One region of the Bacillus sp. JK62 genome, then DNA from elsewhere that is predicted to be linked to it. Evidence: predicted binding sites of a transcription regulator. Region 1 holds the regulator's gene; the other holds the start of a gene.

The links. The regulator NrdR, encoded in region 1, represses ribonucleotide reductase genes. The targets are predictions, from matches to a motif close to AACACNATATATNGTGTT.
Region 2: a site for NrdR is predicted at 13,310-13,327, ahead of nrdI (class Ib ribonucleoside-diphosphate reductase assembly flavoprotein NrdI). Genes of this name have one in related genera too.

What each region holds. Positions count from the first base shown of each region.
Region 1 is NZ_JBSJQA010000002.1:170,262-186,420, forward strand. Features, by position in the region: gene pnpS (two-component system histidine kinase PnpS) at 1-363, shown strand, start outside; gene polA (DNA polymerase I) at 609-3,248, shown strand; gene mutM (DNA-formamidopyrimidine glycosylase) at 3,273-4,103, shown strand; gene ytaF (sporulation membrane protein YtaF) at 4,240-4,872, shown strand; gene coaE (dephospho-CoA kinase) at 4,888-5,481, shown strand; gene ACWJJ4_RS06030 (aldo/keto reductase) at 5,520-6,362, opposite strand; gene ACWJJ4_RS06035 (MFS transporter) at 6,420-7,619, opposite strand; gene ACWJJ4_RS06040 (winged helix-turn-helix transcriptional regulator) at 7,803-8,189, shown strand; gene ACWJJ4_RS06045 (glyceraldehyde-3-phosphate dehydrogenase) at 8,398-9,420, shown strand; gene speD (adenosylmethionine decarboxylase) at 9,659-10,039, shown strand; gene nrdR (transcriptional regulator NrdR) at 10,287-10,745, shown strand; gene ACWJJ4_RS06060 (replication initiation and membrane attachment family protein) at 10,857-12,266, shown strand; gene dnaI (primosomal protein DnaI) at 12,291-13,226, shown strand; gene ACWJJ4_RS06070 (TVP38/TMEM64 family protein) at 13,258-13,899, shown strand; gene ytxC (putative sporulation protein YtxC) at 13,965-14,795, shown strand; gene thrS (threonine--tRNA ligase) at 15,203-16,159, shown strand, end outside.
Region 2 is NZ_JBSJQA010000006.1:371,588-387,746, reverse strand. Features, by position in the region: gene ACWJJ4_RS15495 (beta-ketoacyl synthase N-terminal-like domain-containing protein) at 1-2,790, shown strand, start outside; gene ACWJJ4_RS15490 (cytochrome P450 family protein) at 2,925-4,136, opposite strand; gene ACWJJ4_RS15485 (NucA/NucB deoxyribonuclease domain-containing protein) at 4,425-4,859, shown strand; gene ACWJJ4_RS15480 (YoaK family protein) at 4,920-5,675, shown strand; gene ACWJJ4_RS15475 (hypothetical protein) at 5,709-6,071, opposite strand; gene ACWJJ4_RS15470 (S8 family peptidase) at 6,264-7,592, opposite strand; partial or broken gene ACWJJ4_RS15465 (hypothetical protein) at 7,771-8,006, shown strand; gene ACWJJ4_RS15460 (poly-gamma-glutamate hydrolase family protein) at 8,262-8,969, shown strand; gene ACWJJ4_RS15455 (OsmC family protein) at 9,030-9,482, shown strand; gene erbB (SMR family multidrug efflux transporter EbrB) at 9,496-9,849, opposite strand; gene erbA (SMR family multidrug efflux transporter EbrA) at 9,866-10,180, opposite strand; gene ACWJJ4_RS15440 (hypothetical protein) at 10,319-10,624, opposite strand; gene ACWJJ4_RS15435 (YmaF family protein) at 10,725-11,129, shown strand; gene miaA (tRNA (adenosine(37)-N6)-dimethylallyltransferase MiaA) at 11,228-12,172, shown strand; gene hfq (RNA chaperone Hfq) at 12,212-12,433, shown strand; gene ACWJJ4_RS15420 (YmzC family protein) at 12,530-12,805, shown strand; gene ACWJJ4_RS15415 (hypothetical protein) at 12,888-13,103, shown strand; gene nrdI (class Ib ribonucleoside-diphosphate reductase assembly flavoprotein NrdI) at 13,363-13,755, shown strand; gene nrdE (class 1b ribonucleoside-diphosphate reductase subunit alpha) at 13,715-15,817, shown strand; gene nrdF (class 1b ribonucleoside-diphosphate reductase subunit beta) at 15,835-16,159, shown strand, end outside.

The DNA.
Region 1 (16,159 bases):
CCGATTTTTGTGACGGGTGATGCGCACAGGCTGAAGCAGGTATTTTTGAATCTGGCGAACAATGCCCTGACCTACACGCCTGAAAAAGGGACGGTGGGGATTTCGGTACATGTGAAAGAAACCGTCGTCGATATCAAAGTGTCCGATACGGGAATCGGCATTCAGAAGGAAGAGATCCCGCGGATATTCGAGAGATTCTACCGCGTGGATAAAGACAGAAGCCGCAACTCGGGAGGAACCGGACTCGGCCTTGCCATCGTGAAGCACTTAATAGAAGCCCATGAAGGTAAAATCGAGGTCACAAGCGAGCCGGGACAGGGAACTGTGTTCACTGTGACGCTGAAGCGGCAGCCGGAAGCGTGATCAGCTTTACAAAGGATTAACAATTTCTTCATGACCTGTTAAACCTATCTTGTTAGGATGTAACAGAACCCCTTCATCCAAGGAGCCAATTTTGACGGCGGGAACGCGTTTTTTGTTCCCGTCCTTTTTTGCGTTTTCACGGGGTCCGCTCATTTTCCTTTCAAATTGAACTTTGTTAAAATAAGAGAAGCTGTGAGATTAAAAAACAGAGGAATGACGAGCTTTTGCTCTTAGGAGGATATTGAATGACGGAACGAAAAAAATTAGTGCTTGTCGACGGAAACAGTCTGGCGTACCGGGCGTTTTTTGCATTGCCGCTTTTAAGCAATGAAAAAGGCATTCATACAAATGCCGTATACGGGTTTGCGATGATTTTAATGAAAATGCTGGAAGATGAAAAACCGACCCATATGCTGGTGGCTTTTGATGCGGGAAAAACCACTTTCCGCCACAGCACGTTTAAAGAATATAAAGGCGGAAGACAAAAAACGCCGCCGGAGCTTTCAGAACAGATGCCGTTCATCCGTGAGCTCCTCGATGCCTACAACATCAGCCGCTACGAGCTTCCTGAATATGAAGCGGACGATATTATCGGCACGCTTGCCGTATCTGCTGAAAAAGACGGCTTTGAAGTGAAGGTCGTTTCGGGGGACAAGGACTTAACCCAGCTTGCCACCGGGAAAACGACCGTTGCCATTACGAGAAAAGGCATTACCGACGTAGAAGATTACACGCCGGAGCACGTGCAGGAAAAGTACGGTCTGACCCCTTTGCAGATCATTGATATGAAGGGATTAATGGGGGATTCATCCGATAACATACCGGGCGTCCCCGGCGTCGGGGAAAAAACCGCGATTAAGCTCTTAAAGCAGTTCCATTCGGTTGAGAAACTGCTTGATTCCATTGATGAAGTCAGCGGAAAAAAATTAAAAGAAAAGCTTGAAGAATATAAGGAACAAGCCCTGATGAGCAAAGAGCTGGCGACGATTATGACAAATGCGCCGATTGAAGTCAAGCCCGAAGATTTAGATTACCAAGGGTTTGACCGTGAACAAGTTGTTGCCATTTTTAAAGACCTCGGTTTTAATACGCTTCTTGAGCGGCTCGGTGAAGAAAGCGGGGAAACGGCGGAAGAAAATTTTGAAGACATCAATGTCGAAATGGCAGAAGAAATCACCGAAGATATGCTCGTTTCGCCGTCCGCTTTGGTCGTCGAACAAATCGGTGATAACTATCACGAAGAACCGATCCTCGGCTTTTCCATCGTGAATGAAACAGGTCTTTATTATATTCCGAAAGAAATCGCCATTCAGTCTGAAGCTTTTAAATCTTGGGCTGAAGATGAATCGATGAAAAAGTGGGTGTTCGACAGCAAACGTTCCGTCGTCGCTTTGCGCTGGCAGGGAATTGAGCTGAAGGGAACGGAATTTGACGCGCTTCTTGCTGCCTACATTATAAACCCGGGCAATTCGTACGACGATGTCGCGAGCGTAGCGAAAGAATACGGGCTGAATATCGTTTCAAAAGATGAAGCGGTATACGGAAAAGGCGCAAAACGCGCCGTTCCCGCTGAAAAAGAGCTTGCCGATCATCTCGCGCGGAAAGCGTCTGCCGTTAACAGCCTCCGTGACAAACTGCTTGACGCTTTGGAAGAAAATAATCAGCTTGAGCTTTATGAAGATCTTGAACTCCCGCTTGCGCTAATTCTCGGAGAAATGGAATCAATGGGCGTCAAAGTGGATGTGGAAAGACTGAAGCGAATGGGAGAAGAGCTCAAGGCAAAACTGAAAGAATATGAAGAAAAAATCCATGACATCGCCGGTGAGCCGTTTAACATCAATTCACCAAAACAGCTCGGCGTCATTCTGTTTGAAAAACTCGGCCTGCCGCCAGTAAAGAAAACAAAAACGGGCTATTCCACTTCAGCTGATGTGCTTGAGAAGCTCGCAGACAAACATGATATCGTCGCATACATTCTGCAATACAGACAAATCGGCAAACTCCAATCGACTTATATTGAAGGGCTGCTGAAAGTCACGCGCAAGGGTTCTCATAAGGTGCATACACGATTCAATCAGGCATTGACTCAAACCGGACGCCTCAGCTCAACGGATCCGAACCTGCAAAATATTCCGATCCGGCTGGAGGAAGGGCGGAAAATCCGTCAGGCTTTCGTACCGTCCGAACCGGACTGGCTTATTTTCGCCGCCGATTATTCACAAATTGAATTAAGGGTGCTTGCGCATATTTCAAAAGATGAAAATCTGATCGAAGCGTTTACGAATGACATGGACATTCACACAAAAACCGCCATGGACGTGTTTCATGTCAGTGAAGATGAAGTGACACAAGCGATGCGCCGCCAGGCAAAGGCCGTCAATTTCGGGATCGTTTACGGCATCAGCGATTACGGGCTTTCGCAAAATCTCGGCATCACCCGGAAAGAAGCGGGCGCTTTTATTGACCGCTATTTGGAGAGCTTCCCGGGCGTCAAGGCATATATGGAAGAATCGGTGCAGGAAGCGAAACAAAAAGGATATGTGACGACACTTATGCAGCGTCGCCGCTATATCCCTGAGCTGACCAGCCGCAACTTCAACCTGCGGAGCTTTGCGGAACGGACGGCCATGAATACGCCGATTCAGGGAAGCGCCGCTGATATTATTAAAAAAGCCATGATTGACATGGCAGTTGAGCTGAAAGAGAAAAAACTGAAGGCGCGGCTGCTGCTTCAGGTGCACGATGAATTGATTTTTGAAGCGCCTAAGGAAGAAATTGAAATATTAGAGAAGCTGGTGCCTGAAGTGATGGAGCATGCTTTGGCATTAGACGTGCCGCTGAAGGCTGATTATGCTTCAGGGCCGTCCTGGTACGATGCAAAATAAACAGAAAAAAAGGAAGTGATGATTGTGCCGGAATTACCAGAAGTTGAAACGGTCCGGCGCACTCTGACCGGTCTTGTGAAGGGGAAAACGATTGAATCGGCGGATATCAGATGGCCGAATATCATCAAAAAACCCGCCGAGCCGGAGGAATTCGCGCGGCAGATTGCAGGAGAAACGATCCGATCCATCGGAAGAAGGGGAAAGTTTTTGCTTTTCCATCTGGATCATTATGTCATGGTGTCCCACCTGCGGATGGAGGGGAAATACGGTCTTCATCAGGCCGATGAGCCTGACGATAAACATGTGCACGTCGTGTTTCACATGACGGACGGAACACAGCTCCGCTACCGGGATGTCCGGAAATTCGGCACGATGCATTTATTTGCGCCGGGAGAGGAACGGATTGCATTGCCGCTTTCACAGCTCGGGCCCGAACCAGATGATGAAGCATTTACCGCCGATTATTTAAAAGAGCGGCTTGCAAAAACGAACCGCGCGGTGAAAACCGCCCTGCTCGATCAAAAAGCGGTCGTCGGCCTCGGCAACATTTATGTCGATGAAGCTTTATTCCGGGCGCGTATTCATCCTGAGACAAAAGCGAACAGTCTGTCGGACGGGCAGATAAAAACGCTTCATACAGAAATTAAAGACACCCTTCAGGAAGCGATTGACGCGGGCGGGAGCACCGTCCGGTCTTATATCAATTCTCAAGGGGAAATCGGAATGTTTCAGCTCAAACATTACGTATACGGCAAAAAGGATGAACCGTGCAAAACGTGCGGCACGATGATTTCTAAAATCGTGGTCGGCGGAAGGGGAACGCATTTTTGCGCCCGCTGCCAAAAAAAATCATAAACTGAAGCTGTTCAAGCAGGCGGCAGCAGAATGACTTTTTTCTAACACAGTTGATGACCTTTCTCCATATATATATTGTGATTCACCCAATAGGCATATGCCACAATTGCCGATCAAGAGAAAGGGAGAAACGGATATGGAGATTGTTTCTTTGCTGCTTTTGGCTTTTGCTGTCAGCTTGGACAGTTTTTCAGTCGGGTTTACGTACGGTTTGAGAAAAATGAAAATCCCGTTCAAAGCGATTGCCGTGATCGCCTGCTGTTCAGCCTCTGTGATGTTTATATCCATGCTGATCGGCCATTTTCTGACAAAGATTTTTCCCGTATCCGTCACGGAGAAACTGGGCGGGCTGATCTTAATCGGAATCGGGGCATGGGTCATCTGGCAATTTTTTAAACCGGCTAAAGAGCCGGATTACTTATTGCATGAAAAAACGCTGCTTAATCTTGAAGTGAAATCGCTCGGCATCGTCATTCATATTTTGAAAAAACCGACCAGCGCCGATATTGATCAATCCGGAACCATTAACGGAGTCGAGGCGCTTCTGCTCGGTATCGCCTTATCCATTGACGCGTTTGGCGCCGGGCTGGGAGCGGCCATTCTCGGCTTTTCTCCGGTTATGATGAGCGTGACTGTCGGGGTGATGAGCTCGCTGTTTGTTTCACTCGGCATAAACGCGGGGCATTTGCTCTCAAGATGGAATTGGATAGATAAAATGACATTTTTGCCTGGAGTCCTGCTGATTATCATCGGGATTTGGAAAATGTAAGAAGGAGTGGGCTTTTTGAGCTTGGTCATCGGTTTAACGGGAGGCATCGCAAGCGGCAAAAGCACGGTAGCGCGTATGCTGATCGACAAAAAAATAACAGTCATTGATGCGGATGTCATCGCGAAACAGGCGGTGGAAAAAGGAATGCCGGCTTACGGACAAATTGTGGAAGCATTCGGAAAAGACATCCTGCTGGAAAATGGCGATATTGACAGAAAAATACTCGGTTCTATCGTTTTCACTGACGAACAGAAGCGTCTGAAGCTGAATCAGATCGTTCATCCGGCAGTGCGTGCGGAAATGCTGAAACAGCGGGATGAAGCCATTGCGAGAAAAGAGCAGTTCGTCGTTTTGGATATACCGCTTTTGTATGAAAGCCGGCTTGATTATCTTGTCGGCAAGGTGCTCGTCGTCACCGTACCGGCAGACATTCAGCTCAAACGGCTGATGGAGCGGAATTCCCTGACAGAAGAAGAAGCGATGAGCCGGATAACGTCGCAAATGCCTTTAGCGGACAAAGCAAAAAAAGCTGACGCCGTCATTGATAACAGCGGCAGTCTTGAACATACAAAGCACCAGCTTGAGGAAGTATTGAGCGGCTGGGCATAAACAAACACCGTTCGGAAAGCCGAACGGTGTTTTTCTGGTTAAAAATCAAAATTGTCAGGGTCCGGACCGACACGGAGATTTTCGTTCAGATCATCAATCCGCTTCATATCGTCAGCTGACAGTTCGAAATCAAAGACATTTGCATTTTCTTCAATACGGTGTTTTTTAGTTGATTTCGGAATGGTGATGACACCGTTTTGCAAATCCCAGCGCAAAATCACTTGAGCGGCTGATTTGCCGTATTTCTCAGCGATCTCCTGTAAGACGGGGTGATCAAGCAGCTGCCCTTGCATCAATGGCGACCACGCTTCAAGCTGAATGCCTTGTTCAGTGCAGAAAGCAAGCAGTTCTTTCTGTGTCAGGCGCGGGTGGTACTCCACCTGGTTGATCATCGGCTTGATTTCCGTTTCTTTCATAAGATGTTTCAGATGGTGAATTTGGAAATTGCTGACCCCGATCGCCTTAATGCGTCCATCCCGGTAGAGGGTTTCGAGCGCCCGCCACGCATCGATGTACTTTCCTTCGACAGGCCAATGGATCAAATATAAATCTAAATAATCTAAACCGAGTTTTTCTAAGCTTGTGTCAAACGCTTTTAACGTTTCTTCATATCCTAAATCGGCATTCCATACTTTTGACGTGACAAAAATGTCTTCACGTTTTAATCCCGCTTCTTGCAGCCCTTGGCGGATCCCTTCGCCGACACCTTCTTCATTTCCGTAAATCGCGGCGGTATCAACGCTGCGATAGCCGTGCACCAATGCCGTTTTCACCGCGTTGACGAGTTCCGCGCCTTCCTCTACTTTGAAAACTCCGATGCCGAACCAAGGCATCTCTACTCCGTTATGCAATGTTGCTTTTGCTTGTAAATGTGTTGTCATGTATATATTCCTCCTATTATTTTCTGTTGAAAAAATCAAAATGCGCTGAAGAAAAACTCACCTCCTTTCAATGGCAGTGCGGTCCCGCTTTTCAAGCTTCCGGCTCCATCCGGTTAATACGACCGCGCTGAGCACCATCAGCGCCCCGATCCAAGCGGTATGAATGATTCCGATTGAGTCTGTAATGATTCCGCCGGCAAACGAGCCGATCGCGATTCCGGCATTAAATGCCGCGATATTTAAGGCTGATGCTGTATCAACGGCGCTTGGCGCAAAACGTTCACTCAGCATCACGACATATACTTGAAGCCCCGGCACATTCATAAACGCCAACAGCCCCATGAAAATAATGGTGATCAGCCCGGCTGTTTTAAACGGCGCGGTAAAAGTCAGGACAAACAGCACAGCAGCCTGGACAATGAACATATAAAACAAGGCTTTCAGCGGATTCCGGTTTGATAAACGGCCGCCAATCATGTTTCCGATGGCAATCGCAATTCCGTAAATGAGCAGGATGGCCGCGACGGTTTCTTTCTGAAAACCGGTTACCTCCTGAAGAAGCGGAGATAAATACGTAAACACGACAAACGTTCCGCCGTAGCCTAACGCCGTAATAATAAATAAAAGCAATAACCGGCCGTTTGTGACGAGTTTGACCTGCTCGGAAAATGCGGTTTTCGTCCCTTTTCGCAAATGTGACGGAACGAGAAGCGCGTTTGTGAGGAATGCGATGATTCCTACCGCCACAATGACGGCAAAGGCAATCCTCCATCCGAATTGCTGGCCGAGATAGGTGCCGAACGGAACGCCGGTCACCGTAGCCACCGTCAGCCCCGTGAACATGATAGAAATCGCGCTTGCTCTTTTATGCTCCGGCACGATATTGGCGGCGATCGTTGCCCCGATTGACATGAAAATGCCGTGGGAAAAAGCCGAAATGCCCCGTGCCGCCAGTAAGACGCCGATTGAGGAAGCGCTCGCTGCGAGTGTATTTCCGGCGATAAAAATCAACATCACCCAGAGCAGCAGCGTTTTCCGCGACATGCCGGATGTGAGAGACGTTAAAACCGGCGCGCCGAAAGTCACGCCCAGAGCATACATGGAAACGGTAAGTCCCGCCGTTGTCACAGGTATATGCAGATCTTGAGATATAAGCGGCAGCAGTCCGACGCTGATAAATTCGGTTGTGCCGATCGCAAAAGCGCTGACGGCTAATGCCAGCAGCGCTGGTAAATAGCTTTGGCGATGTGAAGACATCTGTTTTCCTCCTTGAACGATAATGTATGGTTGAAATGATGCCGGGTAAACGATATAAGTATAAGAGTACATTCCTTTTCAGCCGGCAAATGTCATTATGATTGATAGAAGTGTCATTGAAAAGAACGTACTTTTAAGTGCCATAGGCACTTTTTAGTTCCTATAGATGAGGAGGAATTACCGTTGCTGAAGAAAAAATACAATATATCCGTAGAGGCGGCGCTTGAAGTGATCGGCGGAAAATGGAAGTGTGTGATCCTCTGCCACCTCATGCGCGGGAAAAAACGGACAAGCGAATTGAAGCGGCTTATGCCGGACATCACCCAGAAGATGCTGACACAGCAATTGCGGGAGCTGGAAGCTGACGGCGTCATCAACCGGATCGTGTACAATCAGGTGCCGCCGAAAGTGGAATACGAGCTGAGTGAATACGGGCACAGTCTGGAAAGAATTTTAAATGCGCTGTGTGACTGGGGCGCGATGCATATTGCTAAACGGTACGGCGAGGTGTCTTCCGTTTTAGAGGACAGCATTTTAAATGACAAATTTAAAGAACCGGGACAAATATAAGAAAAAAAGCAGGCAGCCTGAGACGCTGATCCTGCTTTTTTTATGGAAGAAAGATCATTTTATATGCAAAAAAACCGATTGAACAACATATTGATCGGTATAAGGGTGGATTTTTATCAAGTTGTACTGGCGGATTTCTTTTAATGTGTTATACTATATATAAATAAAGGTAAATTAGAGTGGCATATTAAAAAGGGGTGACCTGAGCATGAAGGTAAAAGTAGCAATCAACGGGTTTGGAAGAATCGGAAGAATGGTGTTCAGAAAAGCAATGGAAGATGATCAAATTCAAATAACAGCCATTAATGCAAGCTATCCCCCGGAAACGCTTGCTCATTTGATAAAGTATGACACAATTCACGGCAAATACGATCAAGAAGTTGAGATTGCCGACGACAGCCTGATCGTCAACGGAAAACATATTATGCTGTTCAATCGCCGGGACCCGAGAGAGCTTCCGTGGAAAGAATGCGGAATAGACATCGTCGTAGAGGCAACGGGGAAATTTAATTCAAAAGAAAAAGCGATGAGCCATATTGAAGCAGGGGCGAAAAAAGTCATTTTAACGGCTCCGGGCAAAAATGAAGACGTTACCATTGTCATGGGAGTAAATGAAGAGCAGTTCAATCCCGATGAACATGTCATTATTTCAAATGCATCCTGCACGACAAACTGTCTTGCGCCGGTCGTCAAAGTGCTTGATCAGGAATTCGGGATTGAAAGCGGCCTGATGACGACTGTTCACGCTTACACGAATGATCAAAAAAATATCGACAATCCGCATAAAGATCTGCGGAGGGCGAGAGCGTGCGGAGAATCCATCATTCCGACTTCTACAGGCGCCGCCAAAGCGCTGTCGCTCGTGCTGCCTCATTTGAAAGGAAAACTTCACGGTCTTGCTTTGCGTGTTCCCGTTCCGAATGTGTCATTAGTGGACCTTGTCTGCGATCTGAAAACAGATGTGTCTGCCGAGCAAGTGAACGCCGCTTTCCAAAGAGCCGCAAAAACGTCGATGTATGGAATTCTTGATTATTCGGATGAGCCGCTCGTTTCTTCGGATTATAATACGAATTCACACTCTGCGATCATCGACGGACTGACAACGATGGTGATGGAAGACCGAAAAGTAAAGGTGCTCGCCTGGTATGACAATGAATGGGGATATTCCTGCCGGGTCGTTGATCTTATCCGTCACGTCGCCGCGCGAATGAAACACCCGTCAGCTGTGTAGACTAAAGATCATGGACATTTGTTAGAAAAAAACCCTTAACGGCATATTCGCAAAAAACACACCTTGCAAAATAAACTTAAACACAGTATACTATCTTTCGTGAACTTCTTGCTCGTGACTGCTTCGGAATTACTTAAAGGGTTAGGACCTCTCCGGACTAACTTTCCCCCGTGGTAAATGGCCGGGTCAGTTCTCGGAAATTCACTTTTTTAATTCTTGTTAAGGGGGGTCCATGATTATGGAAACAATGGGGCGTCACGTCATCTCCGAGCTGTGGGGATGCGATTTTGATAAGCTCAATGACATGGATTTTATTGAAAAAACGTTTGTAAATGCTGCTTTGAAATCAGGAGCTGAGGTGCGCGAGGTCGCATTTCACAAATTTGCACCGCAAGGCGTAAGCGGAGTCGTTATTATCTCTGAGTCACATTTAACGATTCACAGTTTTCCTGAACACGGATATGCAAGCATTGATGTTTATACTTGTGGAGACCTGGATCCTAATGTGGCTGCGGATTACATTGCGGACGCATTACATGCAGATACAAGAGAAAACATTGAAATACCGAGAGGAATGGGGCCTGTACAGATTAAACAGGCACAAGCGAAAGTACTGTAATTTCAAAACGCAAACACAAGGGAGCTAAGCTGAAAAAGCCATTACGCGCTTTGAAGCTGATGCTCCTTTTCTAATGTAAAAAAACAGCATTGCTTTTTCTTTAAGCATTTTTTTTGTAAAATAGAAAAGATAAGGCCGGTCTATCGGCTCTCCCAACAAATAGGCTCATCCTAGAAACGTTGGCGGGCATTTACCGGAAGCTTGCGAACCGCATTACAGCAACGAAACAGATGGGAGCTGATCCAATTTGAAATGTCCTTCATGCCAGCATAACGGTTCCCGCGTACTTGATTCACGGCCTGCGGACGAAGGGAAATCAATCCGCAGAAGGCGGGAATGCGAAGCCTGCCATTACCGCTTCACTACATTTGAGAAGTTTGAAGAGATGCCTCTGATCGTCGTGAAAAAAGAAGGCGTCCGGGAAGAATTCAGCCGTGAAAAAATGCTGCGCGGGTTAATTAAAGCTTGTGAAAAAAGGCCCGTTCCTTTAAAAACATTGGAAGACATGTGCTTTGACATTGAAAAAGAGCTGAGAAACCAAGGCGTATCTGAAGTCAAAAGCGAACTTGTCGGAGAAATGGTAATGGACCGCCTGGCGAAAATCGATGAGGTGTCTTATGTCCGCTTTGCCTCCGTCTACCGGCAGTTTAAGGATATAAACGTGTTTATCGATGAATTGAAAGATTTAATAAAGAAAGAACGCTGAGAGAGCTAAGAGATTGTGTCTGGCTCTTTTCTCATGAGCAAAATTGGCATTTGATAGATCGCAGAAACGGTGTAAAATGAGAGTAGAAACATATCGGAAGGTTTGAGAATCATGGCTGACTATTGGAATGACGTATTGCCTGTAGATCCTTATACGGTCAAAAGCCGTTCGCTTCTTCAGGATGTCGACAGACAGGTTTTGACACATCTGTACCAGCCGCTGATCGGTTCTTTTGCATTCTCCCTTTATATGACCTTATGGGGGGAGCTTGAGCAGAACCGCTTGTGGGGAGCGGAATCCACGCACAGGCAGCTGATGGGCATGATGCAGTCAAATTTAAAAAAGATTCATCATGAACAGGGAAAGCTTGAAGGAATCGGGCTGCTGAAAGTGTATATCCGGGAGTTCGAGCAAAAAGAGCGGATGTTTATTTATGAGCTGCTGCCCCCGCTCAGGCCGAATGATTTTTTTGAAGACGGCATGCTGAATGTCTTTCTTTATAACAGAGTCGGTAAAACGAAATACCAGCAGCTGAGACAATTTTACACGCACCCTTCCGTCGGCGCGGGCGCAAGGGAAATTACCCGTCCGTTTAATCACGCCTTTGCCTCTTTTCAGCCGAGTGAATGGAAAATGACGCCTGATATGGAAGAGGCGATGAAGCTCCCCGAGGACTATGAGACGGCGTCTGTCGGACAAGCGCCTTCCTATACGGTGACGGAGGAAGTGTTTGATTTTGAGCTGTTTTTGGCGGGGTTATCAGAAACGATGATACCGCGCAAATCAATCACACAGGATGTGCGGGAGAGCATTAAAAAGCTTTCATATTTATACGGAATAGATCCTATCTCCATGCAGCACGTCGTCATGACCGCAATTAATGAACAGGATACGATAACGGCAGAAGCGCTGAGGAAAGCGGCCAGCGACTGGTACCAAATTGAAAGAAGCGGCAAGCTTCCGGAACTGATTGATAAAACACAGCCTGTCACCTTGAGAGAAAACCGGACGGAAAAGGACGATTCATTGAACGGCGAACTCATCGCACAGCTTGAGACCATATCACCGAGAAAGCTTCTTCAGGACATTGCGGACGGCACCGAGCCGTCAAAAGCCGACCTGCAGATTATCGCCGATATTATGTTCGAACAAAAGCTTGAGCCCGGCGTCACCAATGTGCTGATTTATTATGTCATGCTGAAAACGGATATGAAGCTGTCCAAAAACTATATCCAAAAAATCGCCGCCCACTGGGCCAGAAAGAAAGTCAAAACGGTACGGGAAGCAATGAAGCTCGCAATCGAAGAGCACAGGCAATATCTTGATTGGGCGGACGGCAAAACAAACGGCGCGGCGCGCGGCAAAAAAACCGTCCGGGAAGAAAAGCGCCCTGATTGGATGAAAGAAGAAGAAACCGGGAAGAAACAAGAACAGACGGCTCTTTCCGCACAGGATCTTGAAGAACAGAAGAAAAAAATGATGGAAGAAATGAAAAAACTGAAAAAATACTCTGCCTATTGAGACAGAGAAGCGGGGTGATATTGAATGGAACCGATCAGCCGATCCTTAGAAGGCGTGACGAAAAGACCTGACTTTCAAAAACGCCTGGAACGAATGCAGCAGCAAGTTATGGCCGACGAAGACGTCCAGGCTTTTTTGAAGGAACAGAAAGATGTAATCAATCAAAGCATGATTGACAGAGGGTTAAATAAACTGTACGAATTCGTTCAGCAAAGCAAACAGTGCGCCTTCTGTTCGAAAGACAGCCGGACGAACAGCCTGCTTGAAGGCTACCATCCGAAGCTTGTGATCAACGGGCGTTCCATTGATATTGAATATTTCGAATGTCCGGAAAAGAGAAAGCTCGACCGCCAGAAAAGGCAAAAGTCCCTGATGAAGAGCATGTATATCCAGCAGGATCTTCTCGGCGCGACGTTTCAGCAGATCGACATTACCGATCCGAGCAGACTCGGCATTTTCCAGCATGTGACGGATTTTCTGAAGAGCTATAATGAAACGGGAAAAGGCAAAGGGCTGTATCTGTACGGAAAATTCGGAATCGGAAAGACATTTATTTTAGCCGCCATTGCCAATGAACTGGCGGAAAAAGAGTATTCATCAATGATCGTATATGTTCCCGAATTTGTCAGAGAGCTGAAAAACTCGCTCCAGGATCAGTCGTTGGAGGCGAAACTGAATATGGTGAAAACGACGCCCGTACTGATGCTTGATGATATCGGAGCGGAATCAATGACAAGCTGGGTCAGGGATGAAGTCATCGGCACCGTGCTTCAGCACAGAATGAGCCAGCAGCTTCCCACTTTCTTCTCGTCTAATTTTTCACCAGACGAGCTGAAGCATCATTTTACGTATTCACAGCGGGGAGAAAAGGAAGAAGTAAAAGCGGCAAGACTGATGGAGCGGATTTTATATTTGGCTTCGCCCGTCCGTCTTGACGGGGAAAACCGCCGCCGTTCATGATGCCGGCGTCCAATGGGAAGGATTTGAGGGAATGAGGAATAAGAAGGCTGTCACTTGGGCTGCGGCTGCGGCGGGAGCGGGTCTTTTGCTGTGGGCAAACCGCAAATATCTGAATCTGTCGCCTAAGGAGATCCGGCTGTGGGTGTTATCGTTCGGTGTTTTTGCGCCGCTTGTGTTTATCGGAATTTCCATCGTCAGGCCTTTTGTGCTGTTTCCCGTATCAATCGTTTCCGTCGCCGGAGGATTGGCGTTCGGCCCGTTTTTCGGCACCATGTATACGCTGGCGGGCTCAATGGGCGCTGCCGCCGCGTCTTTTTTTGCGGCGGGGCTGTTTGCCTTTAATGAGAAAAGCCGTCATGGAAAAATGGAAGCCATTCAAAAGCAGATGAAAACCAATGGCTTCTTTTATATTTTTATCTTGCGCATTCTGCCTGTTAACTTTGATGTGATCAGCTATGCCGCGGGCCTATCGAAAGTCAGGCCGGTAACGTATTTTTTGGCGACCGCAGCGGGCATCATTCCGGGGACGATCGTCCTGAATGTGCTCGGCGCGAGCTTTATGTCCGGCAATGTGCTGACCGTACTCTGCGTGATCTGTCTTTACGTCGTATTTTTATCGCTTCCCGTTATATTTAAAAAGAAGGTGCGTCATTTGTTCGGCGGTGAAAGCTAACCTTTACGTCTATTTTAAAAACATCCCCCATATACTTGTAACAGATGCCGTAAGGGGGGACAAATATGCTTGAAGTGATCTTTGAAGATGACCACGATACCGCCGCTTTTTTACATCTCATTCAGCAATCGGACGACCGGAGACATTTTATTGTCCGTGAAGGCATAAAAAAAGTCGGAATCGCAAGGTCTGAAACGGCTTTTTGCGTTCAGCGCTTTATTGAGCCGATACTTGTCAGGTTTTTTTTGGAATGCAAAGAAGACGAGCATATGCTTTCGCTTATTGAGGACGCATACTGCTTCACCGATCAGGATGAACAGCAGCAAATCCTTCAGCTTGCACACAGCATTATGGAAGGAGAGCTTGAGGATCATCCGTTTGAGCCGAAGAAAGAGCCGCGCGCACAGTTTATTTCAGATGCGCTCCGGACGATTTCACTTGATGCGGGTGTTTTTTCCGTGCGTTCGTTTCAGACGTTCCGGCTCGGCAGGTATTATGAGAGGCTCAGAGAATATGCGGAGGCCGCGATAGATGAATACCGGATGGAACAGGAATATCAAAACTTTATCCAGTCTCTGAGAGATTATGTGACATCCAATCCGCCGCGGATGAAGAAAGTCCGCATCGTACATGACCGGGCTTTTACGCTGTGGGAGCTGCGCTATGTGTCTGAACGGGAACAGAAAAAATACATAGACAGACGGTTTGTGCGGGAGCACCCGATGTATATAGATTCCCATCTCCTTGCGCCGCTGATCTCCATTGCGCCTGAGACGGTCGAACTGTATACGGACAAACCGGAACATATGATGTCAAGAACCATTCAAAACGTGTTTCAGGAGAGGGTGCGCCTTTTTCCGCTGGGCGCGTTTGCAGCCGAGAAGACGGAAGGATAGCCGCACGGACGGCCTTGTGTAAGCGGCGGGGCTGTCTGTGCGAAATCAGACGGAAAACCGAGTTGCATTTTTCTCACAGACATTTTATAATACATAAAAGATTAATGATTGCTACACGTATTGATAAGGACATGAAGCATTGATACCGGCTTTATAAGAGAGGAGAGCCCAGGCTGAAAGCTTTCCAGCTATGGATCATTGTCTTTACCGCCTTTGAACTTCAGCTGTGAACGCGGAATAAGCGCCAGTAATAGCTGACGGGAACTCCCGTTACAGAGCTTAGAGCCGCAGTGCCGAAGCAATCGGCCGCGCGGAAAAAAGGGTGGAACCACGATTCCGTTTATTTAACCTCGTCCCTTTCATAGGGGGCGGGGTTTTTGATTTGCATAAAAAAAGGAGTGACGAAGATGTCAGATATGATCAACATCACATTTCCGGACGGAGCGGTAAAGGAATTTCCGAAAGGAACAACAACAGAAGATATCGCGGCATCCATCAGTCCGGGATTAAAGAAAAAGTCTTTAGCCGGAAAACTGAACGGACAGGAAATTGATTTAAGAACGCCGATTCAAGAGGACGGTGCCGTAGAAATCATTACAGAAGGCACAGAAGAAGGTTTGAACATCATGCGGCACAGCACGGCGCATTTATTGGCCCAGGCGATTAAACGCATTTATAAAGATGTGAAATTCGGAGTCGGCCCCGTCATTGAAAACGGGTTCTATTATGACGTTGAAATGGAGCAGGCGCTGACGCCGGATGACCTTCCGAAGATTGAAAAAGAAATGAAACGCATCATCGGTGAAAATCTGCCGATCATCCGAAAAGAAGTGAGCCGTGATGAAGCAAAAGCCATGTTTGCGGAAATCGGCGATAATCTGAAGCTTGAACTGCTGGATGCGATTCCAGAAGACGAAACGGTCTCTATTTATGAGCAGGGCGAATTTTTTGACCTGTGCCGCGGCGTGCACGTGCCGTCTACAGGCAAAATTAAAGAATTTAAGCTGCTGAGCCTTGCGGGCGCATACTGGCGCGGCGACAGCAAAAACCAAATGCTTCAGCGGATTTACGGCACGGCTTTCTTTAAAAAGGATGACTTGAAAGAGCATTTGCGCATGCTTGAAGAAGCGAAAGAGCGTGACCACCGAAAACTGGGCAAAGAATTAAAATTGTTTGCCAACTCTCAAAAAGTCGGACAAGGTCTGCCGCTCTGGCTGCCGAAAGGCGCGACCATCCGCCGCGTGATCGAGCGCTACATTGTGGATAAAGAGCTGAGCCTCGGTTATGAGCACGTCTATACGCCTGTTCTCGGAAGCAAAGACCTGTACGAAACATCGGGCCACTGGGATCATTATCAGGATACA
Region 2 (16,159 bases), on a different contig from region 1:
CTCTTTTTCGGAATTTCTCCTAAAGAGGCATCACAAATGGGGCCGGAGCAGTTTCTGCTTTTGATGCATACATGGAAGGCAATGGAGGATGCGGGCCTGACAAATAAGGCATTATCAAGCAGGACGACAGGCGTTTTCGTTGCCGCGGGCAACAGCGATCCGAACAATGGAACAGCCATTCCGTCCATCATTCCGAACAGGATATCATATGCCTTGAATTTACAAGGACCGAGTGAATATTACGAGGCTGCCTGCACGTCAACGCTGGTGGCATTGCACAGGGCGGTTCAATCAATCCGTCATAACGAATGTGAGCAGGCTGTCGTGGGCGCCGCCAATATTCTGCAATCGCCGAAAGGTTTTATCGGTTTTGACTCAATGGGATATTTAAGCAAAAACGGCCGGGCGAAATCGTTCCAAAAAGATGCGGATGGCTTTGTCAGAAGCGAAGGGGCGGGCGTGATCATCATCAAACCGCTTGAGGCGGCAATTGAAGACGGCGATCATATTCACATGGTCATTAAAGGAACAGGAGTGTCTCACGGCGGTAAAGGCATGTCGCTTCACGCACCGAATCCGGCGGGAATGAAGGCCGCGATGAAAAAAGCGTACGAAGACACCGATGTTGATCCGCAAACCGTCACTTATATTGAAGCGCACGGCATTGCCTCCGAAATGGCAGATGCGCTGGAGTTTAATGCAATCAAAGCGGGTTACGGCGAGTCTGCAAATCAAGAGGAAAGCACGCCTTGTTATATCAGCACCGTGAAACCTTGCATCGGGCACGGCGAACTCGCTTCCGGACTGGCCGCCCTTATAAAAGTAGCGATGGCCATGAAGCATCATACCATCCCGGGCATTCCCGGATTTACAGCTGCAAATGAGCAAATGGCTATTCAAAAAAGCCGCTTCCGTTTCACCGAAGACAATCAGGAATGGACACAGCTCACCGACCATACGGGCAGACCGATCCCGCGCCGGGCCGCAATTAACAGCTATGGCTTCGGCGGCATGAATGCGCATGTCGTCTTGGAACAGTACAGCCCGAGCCATAAAGACAAAGAATCTGAGCATGACCCGCAGCTTATCGTGCTTTCTGCTAAGAGCGAAGGGCGTCTTAAGGCGGCCGCAGGTCAGCTGGCTGATTTTGTGCAAACTGGAGATACTCCGTCATTGCGGGATATTGCTTATACGCTTCAGACCGGCCGTGAGGCGATGAACTGCCGCTTGGCACTCGTTGCCCGCAATCAAGATGAATTGCTGGAAAAACTGAAAGAGTACAGAGCATTTTCCGAAGAAAGCAATGGAATGAAAAGCTTCTTTACAGGCAGTCAGCAGACTGGATCAGGAGATATCGGCGTTTTACTGGAAGGGACTCTCGGTACAGTCGTCACGGAGACGCTGTTGGCTGAAAACAATCTGGAAAAGCTTGCATTTTGCTGGGTGAAAGGAGCGGATATACCGTGGGACAGACTCCACCAAGGCGAATCTGTTCAAAGAGTGCCGCTTCCGACATATCCTTTTGAACACCACAAGTATTGGAACGGCGGTCAGCCAGAAGAGATCAGCCTTGCACCGGTTTCCCAGGACCCTCAGCTCCGCCGCGAGAGCGCAGCTGACATTGTGGCTGACATTTTGGGGATGAAGGCAGCGGAAATTGATCAAAATAAGCCGCTGACTGAATACGGATTCGATTCAATCTCCTGTATTCAGCTGCTGAAAAAACTTGAGGACGGAGACAGCCGCATCAGTCTGGAAGCTCTTCAGAAATGCAGCACTCTTCAGGAGATCGGCATGCTGTTAAAAACGAACCAACCGCATGAGGCGGGCCGGAATTTTCCCGAACTCGTCAAGCTGAATGAAAGAGAAAAAGGCCGTCCTGTTTTTTGGTTTCACGGCGGAACAGGAGGCGTTGAAGCATACCAGCCATTCGCCAAAAAGAGTCAGCGTCCTTTTTACGGCATCCAGGCAAGAGGTTTGACAGGGAAAGAGCCGCTGCAAGGAATCGAAGAGACGGCCGCTTCTTATATGAGAATCATCCAAGCGGTACAGCCGAAAGGCCCTTATGACCTCGGCGGATATTCCTTGGGCGGAATGCTTGCATATGAAACCGCGCGCCTCTTGCAGGAGGAAGGTCATACAGTAAAAAGCGCCGTCATGATCGACACCCCGTACAGTGAAAAATGGAAAGAAAGAAAACCATCTGTTAAGTCAGTCATGCTGCAAACGATCAATACGATGCTTACGGCATATCTTAAGCCTGAAAACCTTGAAGAGGCATTAATCAGCAGAGAAGACATTACCGTCCAGGCTGAGGAAGAAGAAGTATTGAAAGAATTGATCGGCCTTGCCAAAAAGCGCGGTCTGCCAAAATCCGAAGAAGCGATCCGGATGCAGCTGGAGCAAATGATGAAGACGCAGCTCGCTTACGGAATGGAAGAGTATGACATGAAGCCGCTGCCTCATCCGGAAGCGCTGCAATGCTACTACTTCCGTAATAAAAGCGGTTTGTTCCTCGGAGATCTTGAACGTTATCTGACAGCAGAAGAAGAACAAATTCCGTTAGACCATGATGCGTATTGGAAAGAATGGGAACACCAGATGAAACACTTTCACCTGCTGGACGTCCACTCCTCCAATCATGTCACAATGCTGTCGGAACCAAAGCCGCAAAACGCCATTAAGGCATTCTGCGAAAAACTGTACGCAAACAAAGGAACGATAAGCGCAAATTTCCTTAAATCTTTCAGAAAAAAGCTGGACGAAACAAATGAATTGGTAAAACGGTAATAGAGAACGGCCGGAGCAATCCGGCCGTTTTTTTTATACATAGAACTAAATTCATTATGTACTAAATATTCACTATTATATTGATTTCCTGTTTATAAGACATTAAAAAAACCCCCGATAAACAGGGGGCGATATTAAAATCTGACAGGCAATGTTTCAAGCCCTCTCAAAAACACGTTTTTTCTCCATGTTACATCCTCGGGCGCGCCTTTCAGCTCTATATTCGGGAACCGTTTTAAAAGCGAAGTAAAGGCAATGGATGCTTCCATCCGGGCGAGCGGAGCCCCGAGACAAAAATGAATGCCGAATCCAAAAGAGATATGACGGTTCGGTGTTCTCGCTATATTTAATGTATCAGGATCATCGAAATATTCCGGGTCCCGATTGGCTGAACCGATGCCGATAAATATCATATCGCCTTTTTTAATAGAAACATCTTTATAGGTGAAATCTTCAAGCGCCCATCGATTCGCCATCATGATGACGGGAGAGGTATACCGCAAAAGCTCTTCGACCGCCGTCTGGATATTTTCGGGCTGCCGCTTTATCTTCTCCATCTGGTCTTTGTGCAGAAGAAGCGCCAGGGTGCCGGAGCCGAGAAGGTTAACCGTTGTTTCAAGCCCGGCAACGACTAACAAAAACAGCATGGAATACAGCTCTGATTCACTCAGCTTTTGGCCGTCCTCTTCAGCGTAAATAAGCTTGGTTGTCAGATCTTCAGCCGGATGTTTTCTTTTATCTTCGATCAGTGTTTTCATATATTGTTTAAATTCTTTGAGAGCCTGGTTGGTCGCATCTTGTCCGCTTTCTGACGTGTCAACCATCGCGTTAGTCCACACTTGAAATTTGGCGCGGTCCTCTTTCGGAATTCCGAGCAGCTCGGAAATGACGATAAACGGAAGGGGTGCCGCGAAATCTCTCATAATATCAGGGTCTGCTTTTGTTTCCATTTCATCCAGCAGCTCTTCTGTGATCTGCTCTATCCCGGTGCGAAGCTGCTCAATCATCCGGGGAGTGAACCCCTGATGCACCAAAGATCGAAGACGTGAATGATCCGGAGGGTCTTTTGCCAGCATATGCTCTGAGACAAAATCGATATCTTCGCTGACATTCAGCTTTGCGATCAGCTCCTTCGGCATGACCCGTCTTACATCTCTCGTAATTCTGCCGTCTTTTAAAAACGCCATACAATCATCATAACGCGTGATGAGCCATGCCGGAAAGGTGCCTCCGAAACGCTGCAGTTCGAATTTATGTATGGGGTCCTGCTCTCTGAATCTGCTTAAAACCGCAAAAGGGTCTTCGTGAAACTCGGGTGAGTGTGGGTGAAACATTGTTTTTTCCATCTGGATTTCCCCGCCTTCATGTTTTTGAAAAGACATAACCAACAGCCGGTGCCTGCCGACCGGACGGCATTCCTCCTTTTATCTGCCGAAGACACTGATCACAACGGCTCATAAGTATGTCTAAAATATATAAGGAAACAGAAGCCGGTTCAATAGATAAATCGTAAAGCCGCCATTTTCGTTAATTATCAACAAAACAGCAAACTTTTTTTGCCAATTCATCATGTGTGTTAAATCCGGCTAATATACATATTTACGCTTCATATCAACTTCTTAAGGAGGATGTGAATGAATGCGTTTATGAAATGGGCGGCAAGTCTGCTTTTGGTGATCTCTCTTCAGTTCGGCCTTACGGGCGCCGGCATCCATTCGGACAGTGCTGCTCGTGCCGCATCCCGATACGATCAGGTGCTGTATTTCCCGCTGTCAAAATATCCAGAGACGGGAAATCATATAAAAGACGCCATTTCGGCAGGTCATTCTGAGATTTGTACAATTGATCGGGGCGGAGCGGAGAATAGAAGGAAAGAATCATTGAAAGGAATTCCGACAAAGCCCGGGTTTGACCGTGATGAATGGCCCATGGCAGTCTGCACAGAAGGCGGGGCGGGGGCTGATATCAGATATGTAACCCCGTCGGATAACCGCGGGGCCGGTTCATGGGTTGGAAATCAAATGAGCGGCTATTCCGACGGCACGAGAGTATTATTTATCGTTCAGTAACTTCTCCGGTTCGCCGGAGTTTTTTTTATGCTTTGAAAAAGCGGCGCGCCGGCTGGACATATGAAATGGCGAAGAGTAAACTTATATGTTGGAATCAGCATGAGAAAGGATTGGATCACATTGACAGTGACTACATACCGAAATATTGCACTTTTACTTCTTTGTTTAACAGCGGGAATTGTGGATGTGATCGGTTATTTAAGCCTGGGACATATCTTTACCGCCAATATGACGGGGAATATCGTTCTGTTCGGCCTGGCGATCGGCAACTCATGGCACCTTGCCGTACTCAAATCGTTAACCTCGTTAATCGGATTTATTGCCGGCGTTATTGCCGCGGCCTTGCTTGTGGGCAATAAAAAGAAATCATTCTGGCCCCCTGCGGTAACTGCCGCTTTAGCTATTGAAGGAGCTGTTTTGCTGCTGTTTGCTTTGTTCTCTTGCTTTTTTGCAGATGCCATTTCTGTTTATGTGCTGATTATGCTGCTCAGCTTCGCAATGGGAATGCAGACGACAGCCGCGAGAAAACTTGGTGTAGCGGGGATTTCCACGACCGTATTAACGGGAACGCTCGCTAATTTTTTTGAAGATCTCACCGCAAGGTTTTACAAAGCGGACAAGCGGAAGCAGTTTACGAGAGATGCTGTATTGCGCGCGCTTGCCTTGGTTCTGTATTGCTTTGGGGCGGTCATAGGCGCTTTTGCCGAACCGGATTATAAGTTTGCCGTGATCTGGCTCCCGATTATCATTATTTTAGGCATTATGCTTTGCGCATTCACGATGTTCCACGGATATTCTGAAGAAAAAAACCAATAAAAAAACGCCGCTGATTCAGGGCGTTTTTTCTTTTTATTGCTCTTTCCGGGTCCCGATTGTATACACGGCCCGATCTGTATGTACCTTTAATCCGTCTTGCTCCTTTTGGATGGTAATGTCGCCGAGCAGAGGAATTTCATACGCATCTTGGGGAAGCGGGACATTTCCTTCCTCCGTATAGGTTGTGCCGTGCCCTTTTAAGACGAGTTCTTCATCCGCTACATAGTCATCGGGATGGTTTGTCCGGCGGACGAGAACATCATCAAGGTGAAGCATGATCTGATCCATATCAGAAATCTCGTTTCGGCTGTCTGTCAGCTCTCCTTTTCTGATATCAAGCGTTTGTCCGATCTGTTTTTGCAGCCATTCAGACAATTCGGTGTTTGTAAGTGCCATTGTGATTCCTCCTTTTATCTACACCATACTTATTCCCTATTTTTTTAGAAATACACTGCCTTGCATTGATCTTTTTTTCTGACAGCCGGTTCTGACCTGTTCCGAGTTCCTTCATTATAAATGTTTCATCTATTCATCTGAAAAACGGAGTCATCTGCCGCTGCAGACGACCCCGTTCTCATGATAAAAAGGTTACTCTTTCGGCACGGCGTTTTCAGCGTTCACTGCGCCCGCTCCGTAAATGTTCGGATCTTCATTTGTCCATTGATCCGGACTTTGTTTGATCAATGTTTTCACTTCGTCAGGCGAAAGCTGCGGGTTTTGCTGAAGGATTAAGGCGGCGATGCCCGCACAGATCGGAGTGGCCATGGACGTGCCCGAAAGACTGAAATACAAGGAGCCTACTCGGTTTGATTTCTGTAATTTGTCAAGATATGAACGCGGAGAACGGAGAGATACGATATCGACCCCGGGCGCAAGAATGTCAGGCTTCTCTTTTCCGTACACCGTCGGGCCGCGGCTTGAGAAAGAAGCGACCGTATCGTCTTCATTGCTGGCTGTATCATTGTCATCATAGGCGCCTACCGTGATGACCTTCTCGCTGACACCGGGGCTTGAAATCGTTTGAGCTTCCGGACCGGAGTTGCCCGCGGCGACGCAGACGACGATTCCTTCATTCCATGCCTCTTCAACGGCCTTGACGAGCGGGTCGTCCGTTTCTTTATCATATCTGAGCGCATCTCCGCCCAGTGACATGCTGATGATTCTGATCGGATTCTTTGTGTGTTCTTTATTATATTGTATGCACCATTCCACACCTTCAATGATATCAGCCAAGGTTCCTGATCCTGATTTGTTTAAAACCTTGACTCCGATCAGATCGGCTTCCGGCGCCGGCCCCTGATATTTACCCGAAGATGAAGCGCCGCTGCTTGCGATATCACCGGCGCAATGGGTGCCGTGCCCGTTGTCATCATACGGTTCTGTCTTTTGGTTGACAAAGTCCTCAAATCCGATAATCCTGCCTTCTAAATCGGGATGCTGGTAGATTCCGGTATCAATAACGGCGACGGTTACGCCTTTTCCTGTTAATACGGTGCCGTTACGGGTCACTTCTTTTGCATGAGACGATTCAGCTGCCGTATCAAGGAGAGCTTTTACTTCACGGTTTAAATAGATTTTACGGATATCCCGGCATTGCGAAAGAAGCATGTGAAGGGCGGACGGAGTGACTTCGGCGCTGCAGCAATTGATTGTTTGAAACTGCTTTTTTATGGTGCAGCGTTTTTCTTTTGATAAGACCTGTTCTGTGCTGTGAAAACCGGATTCATGGCAGCCCTCTTCAAATTCAATGATGACTGACATTTTCTTTCTGTTTTTCACCTTTTTTTCGAAAAAATTGTGCAAAAAGCAAGGTGTCCATTTGAAAGGTTTATATAACTGTAATACGTTTTCTCTGAGCGGCCAGTCCAGCTTATGAGCATTTGACCGCACCATTTGTACCATTGAGTAACCAAACATATATACTTTTCCTCCCATTCTGGCGATTCTCTCTATACCATATGAACAGGCCATATGTTCGGTCAGTTTGTTTGTCCTTCAGGAGCGCTGGTTACTTGCGGCTTTTTCAGGAGAAGAAATCGAGTTGGGTCGGAACGTTTGTTGGTTTATAATGAATCCGGCGGAAAGGGGTATATACATGAACATCATATTGAGACACTCCTTGGAAAAACAGCTTCCGATTGATATTATATATATATGAAAAAAGACGGCTCCGTTTCAAAACGGACCATTATGATAAAAAAAGGGGATGAGCGGGCTGTAACGGCATTTTGCTGTACAAAAAGGCAGATGAGAACTTTTTTGACGGGCTCCATTCTGTCCTGTGCATTTGCTTCGGGAGGCGGATATTCATTTTTAAAAGCGTATTCTTGATGCCGTCCGTTTCCGGCCGTGAATCTCCCGCCCCTGAAAATTCGGGCGTTCCTCCCTTTTTTTTTGCCCTCTCTCAACCTTTTTTCACTGATGCTCGGCATTTGAGCGCTTGAACCGTGACAATCCATTGATTTTTCGAAACCGGGAAGTTTTTCACTGATGATAATGTTAATAGAATGTTAAGATAAGACCTATTGACAAAAATCCATATAATGAATATTTCATTTTTCAGAAAGGAGCAAAGAAGGAGAGCTGATGAAAAGAATTTTACTTAATGTCATCATTATCGTAGCAATGGTCTTACTAATAAGATGTGCTCATTATGCGTCAGACCCTGATCCCTCGAATTCTTCTGATACATACACAGATTTTAAAGATCTGGCTGAACATGAAGACCCCGATGATTATCATATATCATACAATAAGCGAAAGGGGAGCCCCGTATTGATCATGTCGCCGCACGGAGGGAGAATTGAGGGCGGGGTGAGCGAGATCGTCCGCTCTTTCAGGGATGATTATTCAACCTACCTGTTTGAGGGATTAAAAGCGCATGATAACCAGACTCTTCATATTACGAGCACCAAGTTCGATGAGCCTTCAGCAGTCGAAAGCATTAAGCAGCACCATTATGTTATCGCAGTTCACGGTTATAAAGGCGACGAGAAAAATACTCTTGTCGGAGGAAGCGACCGGAAGCGGGCGAAAAAATTGGTGAGAGCTCTCAAACGAAACGGATTTCCTGCAGAATTGGCAACCTCAAAAACCGGTCTGGCCGGGGTTGACACCGAAAATATCAATAACCAGGCGCAAACCGGGCTGAGTATACAGCTTGAGATCAGCAGAGAACAGCGGGAAGCGTTTTTTGATAATTTTGATTACCGCGAAAGAGAATTCACAAAAACGGAGGAATTTTACCGGTTTGTCCGTACGATAAAAAGAGTGATCAATCAAGAGTATTCGTGAGCTTAAAAAAAGACAAACCAGTGAAAGGTGAGTAAACTGAAAAAAAAGGAGGTTTGTCCCTTGGCAAAACATCACTTTTATTTAAAAGCAAATTGGCCCGGAAATCGCAATGACGTCGGCGATATTAAAAGCGGCCGGCTGGAAACGGCTGTGTCCATTCCTAAGGAAATGGACGGACCCGGAGAAGGCACAAATCCTGATGAAATGCTGCTTGGAGCGGCTGCGACCTGTTATATTATAACGCTTGCGGCGATGATGGAAAGAAGCGGTCTGGATAAAGAAGATCTACATATGGAATCTGAAGGAATTGTAGACGTCACGAACGGTGTGTTCACGTACCAGAAAATCATTCACCGCCCGTTTATATTATTAAAGCCGGATGCAGCCGAAACGGACTTTACGCTCGCCAGGAAGTTAGCGCAAAAAGCGGAGTCCTCCTGTATGATTTCACGAGCGATCCAAGGAAACGTGGAGATGGAGCTTGAGGTTGAAGTAAAAGCTGCCCGCGCTTGACGAGTTCAAACGGTCAGCTCCGGGCCGTTTGATTTTTTTTAGCTTTTTGAGACTTGGAACGGTTCAGCAGGATGACGCCTGTGATGACAAAAATAAGCCCGATCATCATTTTGGCTGTCATGGCTTCCTTAAAAACAAAAAAGCCGACAATTGCCGTTAAAGCCGTGCCGACACCTGACCATGTCGCGTATGCGGCGGATAAATCAAGGCTTTTCAAAGAGAAGCTCAAAAACATAAAAGAGGCTCCGATTCCGGCAATGACGCCGAGAGCGGGCCATAAGTGCGTAAAACCGTCCGACAGCTTCAGCATCGTGCTTCCGAACACTTCTGATACAATGGCTAATGCCAGGCAGAGTAATCCTTTCATATCATGCTTCTCCTTTCTACCAATTCATCAGAATGACACCGGCTAATAAGAATACAAGTCCGATGACGGCCTGCTTGTCCAGTTTTTCATGAAACCATTTCGCTCCGATAATGGATGCGAGCACCGTTCCGGCTCCGCTCCATGTTGCATAGGATAAGCTGAGCGGAATGAGATTCAGTGTCAGTGAAAGCATATAAAAGGCCAATGAATAGCCTGCCACTACAAGCGCGCTCGGCAAAAACCGCGTAAATCCGCGGGAGACCTTCAGCATGGCCGCGCCGATTGACTCTGATAAAATAGCAATTGTGAGGAAGATATAACCCAGAATCATATCAAATCCCCCTCTCATCATAATCCTTATGCCTTTTGTTTAAGGCAGTAAAATAAAATAATATCCGAACTTTGCCCGCCAAGTCAAGACATTAGGCCTATATAAAAAGGCCCCTGAAAGGAGCCCTTTTTGATTGTCTTAGTAGTAATACGGATAGTAAGGGTAGCCGTAACCTCCGTACAAATACGGGTTGAACAAAGCGCTTCCGACAAGCCCCCCGACAAGCCCTCCGACAAACGGTCCGCCGTAAAAACCAAACGGCCGTCCGAACCCGCCAAACCAAGGGCGGCCAAACCAAGGCCGGCCAAAACCAAAACCCGGCCGCCCGAAGCCGAATCCGAATCCGGGACGCCCGAACCCGAAGCCCGGCCGTCCAAACCCAAATCCGGGCCGTCCAAACTGTCTCATATCACTATCTGCTTCGTATGTGTATTCTTCATTCATAATTTAGGTACCTCCAAGAATAAATTTGAGATGATAACAGAGTATTCAGCCCACCAATTTTTGATTGGGCGTTTATCAAAAAATAAAGGAGTGAGCTTTTGTGGGCCTGTATCAGTCCGATTGGTCAAAAAAACCTCCGCACACACACGCATACCGGGCTGTTACGGATGTAGTGCAGGGGCATTACCATGTGATCGAAGGCTTTTCGCAGCCGGAGAACGGCAGCAATACAGATGAGCATACACATTTCTATACGGGCATCACCTCGTTTGAAAACGGCCATTTTCATAGGTATTACGGCATTTCCGGCCCTGCCATCCCGAGGGTTGACGGAACACATTACCATGAGCTTTCAGAGACCACCTTTGCCGCCTACAATGAGCCGATTCAGATCCAGCACGGCGGCGTCGTTTACGATCCGCGGGAGAAAGGACGGAAAACGCACCGCCATACGCTCAAAGGAAAAACGAGAGAGGTTGTCGGAAACGAGCCGATCGGGTGGTAGCGGATGTTTAGCGCTCAGGAAAAAGGGCAAAATGGATAGGTGCCTGAAGAAATGAATGCTATAATTAGGGGGAGATTTATAAAAGAGAGTGATACATATTGAAAAATAAAAAACAGCCTGTCGTCATACTCGTCGGACCGACGGCAGTCGGAAAAACAAAACTAAGCATCGGACTCGCGAAAATGCTGAATGCGGAAATCATCAGCGGAGATTCCATGCAGGTATATAAAGGGATGGACATCGGAACGGCCAAAGTCACCGAAGAAGAGACAGAAGGCGTGCCGCATCACCTGATTGATATTTTGGAGCCGTCCGACACTTTTTCAACGGCGGATTATCAGAAAATGGTAAGGGGAAAAATCACCGAGATTGCCGGTAGAGGAAAGCTGCCGATGATTGTCGGGGGGACTGGTCTGTACATTCAGTCCGTGCTGTATGACTATACGTTCACGGAAAACTCCGGCGACCCTGTATTCCGGGAGCGCATGGAGAAACTGGCGGCTGAAGAAGGGGCGGAAGCGCTTCATGCCAAGCTTGCGGCAGCCGACCCGGAAGCGGCGGCAGCCATTCATCAAAACAATACGCGAAGAGTCATCCGCGCGCTCGAAATCCTGCATGTATCGGGAAAAACAATGTCAGAGCATCTTAAAACCCAAAAACGGGAGCTGCTTTACAATGCGGTTCTTATCGGTCTTACAATGGACAGAGAAGTGCTGTACGGCCGGATTAACGAGCGCGTTGACCTGATGCTGGAAACCGGCCTTCTTGACGAAGTAAAGCGGCTGTATGACATGAATATCCGGGACAGCCAATCGATTCAGGCGATCGGCTATAAAGAGCTGTATGAATATCTTGATGGAAAAGTGCCGCTCCCTCAGGCTGTGGAGCAATTAAAACAAAATTCAAGGCGATATGCGAAACGCCAGCTGACCTGGTTTCGCAATAAAATGCCCGTTTCATGGACAGATATGACGCCGCCTGTTGATATTGAGCAGAAAAAAAAGGAAATTTTCGAGTGCATAGCAGGAAAACTGGAAATTTAATCGAAACAGTATTGTATTGAGAACCAAGGAGGACGAAACATGAAACCGATTAATATTCAAGATCAGTTTTTGAATCAAATCCGAAAAGACAATACGTTCGTCACGGTGTTTTTACTCAACGGCTTTCAGCTTCGCGGCCAGGTAAAAGGCTTTGACAACTTTACCGTTTTGCTCGAAACGGAGGGGAAGCAGCAGCTTATTTATAAACATGCCATCTCCACGTTCGCCCCGCAAAAAAACGTCCAGCTTGAGCTTGAATAGACTTTTTGACAAAGACCATGAACAATGGTCTTTTTCTATGCGCGTCTGTATATTGCAGGCCGTATATCGGAAAGATAAAAGGGGGTACGGAAAATCGTGTTCGAAAGTGAAAATGAACTGAGAAGAATCAGGATTACGCTCGTTTGGATCGCTGTTTTTTTGCTGTTTGGAGCTTGCAGCAATCACGAGACGGTGGTGACGGATGATGACGGCGGCTTGGCGGATGCCGAACCGCAGACAGAAGGCATGGTGCAGCTGGAACATAATCGTTTCGGCATTGTCGAGGACGGTTACTTAAAAATATACCGCTATGATGAAAAAACGAATAAAATCGAACTGAAAAAAGAAACGGCGCTGGATGAGCTTGAATAAATTTCACAAGCGTTCGAATTTACAAAGCGGGCCGCACAAGCTACACTAAGTACTGACATTGATCATGCAGAGGGTGAGACGATTGAAACACAAGGTGATAATCAACCATTGGGAAGAAACTTGTGAAGATGATTCCTGCTATGAATATGGAACCAGCATCATCGTTGACGGCAAAGAACTGATCAGAGAGGCTTCCATCACAAGCGCTCTGAAAGCCGTACTGAAAGAAATCGGTGCTGATGTGGAGATTGAAGAAACCGTTGAAAGCGAAAAAAAATGTGATTCTTACAAAAAATAAGAATAAAAGTCTAGACTACTAAGCAGTTTTTTTTCATGTTATGATAGACATCGGCTTACACATGACACCTTGAGTAGGATGAGAGATGATTCTCGTTCTGCTCTCTTTTTTGGGCGTTAATCGGGCCGGAGCCAAAGTCCGCTCTTTCAAAAATATGAATTTTTTATAAATCGATCTCAATATGTTGTGTTTTTTTGAGAGGTTAGTATACTATATATAGTGTTAAGAGATTCATTATTTTTGATAGGTCGTGATAAGGATGGTTCAAATCATATTTGATTCAAAGACAGGGAATGTTCAGCGTTTTGTGAATAAAACAGACTTTCAGCTGATCCGCAAGGTGGACGAAACGGACCACGTGGACACTCCGTTTGTTTTGGTCACCTACACGACAAACTTCGGTCAGGTACCGGCATCAACACAATCATTTCTCGAAAAATACGCCCATCTCTTATTAGGAGTCGCTGCGAGCGGCAACAAAGTATGGGGCGATAACTTTGCAAAAAGCGCCGATACCATCTCTAGACAATATCAGGTGCCGATCTTGCACAAATTTGAACTCAGCGGCACATCTAAAGACGTTGAATTGTTTACTCAGGAGGTAGAAAGAGTTGTCACAAAATCAAGTGCCAAAATGGATCCAGTTAAATAACGAAATCATGATCCAACAAGATGGAAAATTCCAGTTTGATAAAGATAAAGAGGCTGTACATAGCTATTTTGTAGACTATATCAATCAAAACACAGTTTTCTTTCACGATTTAAAAGAGAAGCTGGATTATTTGATTGAAAACCAATACTACGAAGAGGAATTCTTAAGCCTTTATTCTTTTGAAGACATTAAAGAAGTGTTTAAGACAGCTTACGCTAAGAAGTTTCGTTTTCCTTCCTTCATGAGTGCGTTTAAATTCTATAATGACTATGCTTTGAAAACGAATGACAAGAAAAAAATCCTCGAGCGTTATGAGGACCGGATCTCAATTGTTGCGCTGTTCTTCGCAAACGGCGACACTGAGAAAGCAAAAGAATATGTAAATCTGATGATCAATCAGGAATATCAGCCGAGCACACCGACATTTTTGAATGCCGGCAGAAAACGCCGCGGAGAACTTGTGAGCTGTTTCTTGCTCGAAGTCAATGATTCCTTAAACGACATTTCAAGAGCGATCGATATTTCCATGCAGCTGTCTAAACTGGGCGGCGGGGTTTCTCTTAATCTGTCCAAGCTTCGCGCGAAAGGTGAAGCGATTAAAGATGTTGAAAACGCCACAAAAGGTGTTGTAGGCGTCATGAAGCTTCTTGATAACGCGTTCCGTTATGCTGACCAAATGGGGCAAAGACAAGGCTCTGGCGCGGCGTACTTAAACATTTTCCACCGCGATATCAATGACTTTCTTGATACGAAAAAGATTTCTGCGGATGAAGATGTGCGTGTCAAAACGCTTTCTATCGGTGTCGTCATTCCGGATAAGTTCGTTGAGCTTGCACGTGAGGACAAAGCGGCTTATGTATTCTATCCGCACACGATTTATAAAGAATACGGCCAGCATATGGATGAGATGGACATGACGGCGATGTATGAGGAGCTTGTCGACAACCCGCGTGTCAAAAAAGAAAAAGTGAATGCGCGCAAATTGCTTGAAAAGCTTGCCGTTCTCCGTTCTGAGTCAGGTTATCCGTACATTATGTTCCAGGACAACGTAAACAAAGAGCATGCGAATAACCACGTATCAAAAGTGAAATTCTCGAACCTTTGCTCTGAAGTGCTTCAGGCGTCACAGGTTTCGGCTTACACAGATTATGACGAGGAAGACGAAATCGGCCTGGACATTTCCTGCAACCTTGGTTCATTAAATATTTTGAATGTCATGAAGCATAAATCGATTGAGCGCACGGTGAAACTCGCGACGGATTCCCTGACTCATGTATCTGAGACGACGGATATCCGCAACGCGCCGGCAGTCAGACGCGCGAACAAAGCGATGAAGTCGATCGGTTTAGGCGCCATGAACCTTCACGGCTACCTGGCCCAAAACGGCATCGCTTATGAAAGCCCGGAAGCAAGAGATTTCGCGAATACGTTCTTTATGATGGTGAACTTTTATTCCATCCAGCGTTCTGCTGAGCTTGCGAAAGAAAAAGGCGAAACGTTTGAGCATTATGAAGGCTCCACTTATGCAACGGGAGAATATTTCAATAAATACATCGAAAAAGAGTTCTCACCGGCATACGAAAAAATCGCTGCGCTCTTTGAAGGCATGCACATCCCGACAATCGAAGACTGGAAAGAGCTGAAGGCGTTTGTCGCTGAAAACGGCATGTACCACAGCTACAGACTGTGCATCGCGCCGACAGGCTCCATTTCCTATGTCCAATCCAGCACGGCGTCCGTTATGCCGATCATGGAACGGATCGAAGAAAGAACATACGGAAATTCAAAAACGTATTACCCGATGCCGGGGTTAGCGTCTAATAACTGGTTCTTCTACAAAGAAGCTTATGATATGGACATGTTCAAAGTAGTGGATATGATCGCGACAATCCAGCAGCATATCGATCAGGGAATCAGCTTTACCCTGTTTTTGAAAGATACGATGACAACTCGTGATCTGAACCGTATTGATCTGTATGCCCACCATAGAGGCATCAAAACCATTTACTATGCAAGAACGAAAGATACCGGGCAGGACAGCTGTCTTTCTTGTGTCGTTTGATTAAAGGAGAGTTAACAGTGACAAAAATTTATGACGCAGCAAACTGGTCAAAGCATGAAGATGATTTCACCCAAATGTTTTACAACCAAAACGTAAAGCAGTTTTGGCTTCCGGAAGAGATCGCATTAAACGGCGATCTTCTTACTTGGAAGTATTTGGGTAAAAATGAGCAGGATACGTACATGAAGGTGCTCGCCGGCCTGACACTGCTTGATACAGAGCAGGGGAACACAGGCATGCCGATTGTGGCCGAGCACGTCGAAGGCCATCAGCGAAAAGCGGTTCTTAATTTCATGGCGATGATGGAGAACGCGGTGCACGCAAAATCATATTCAAATATTT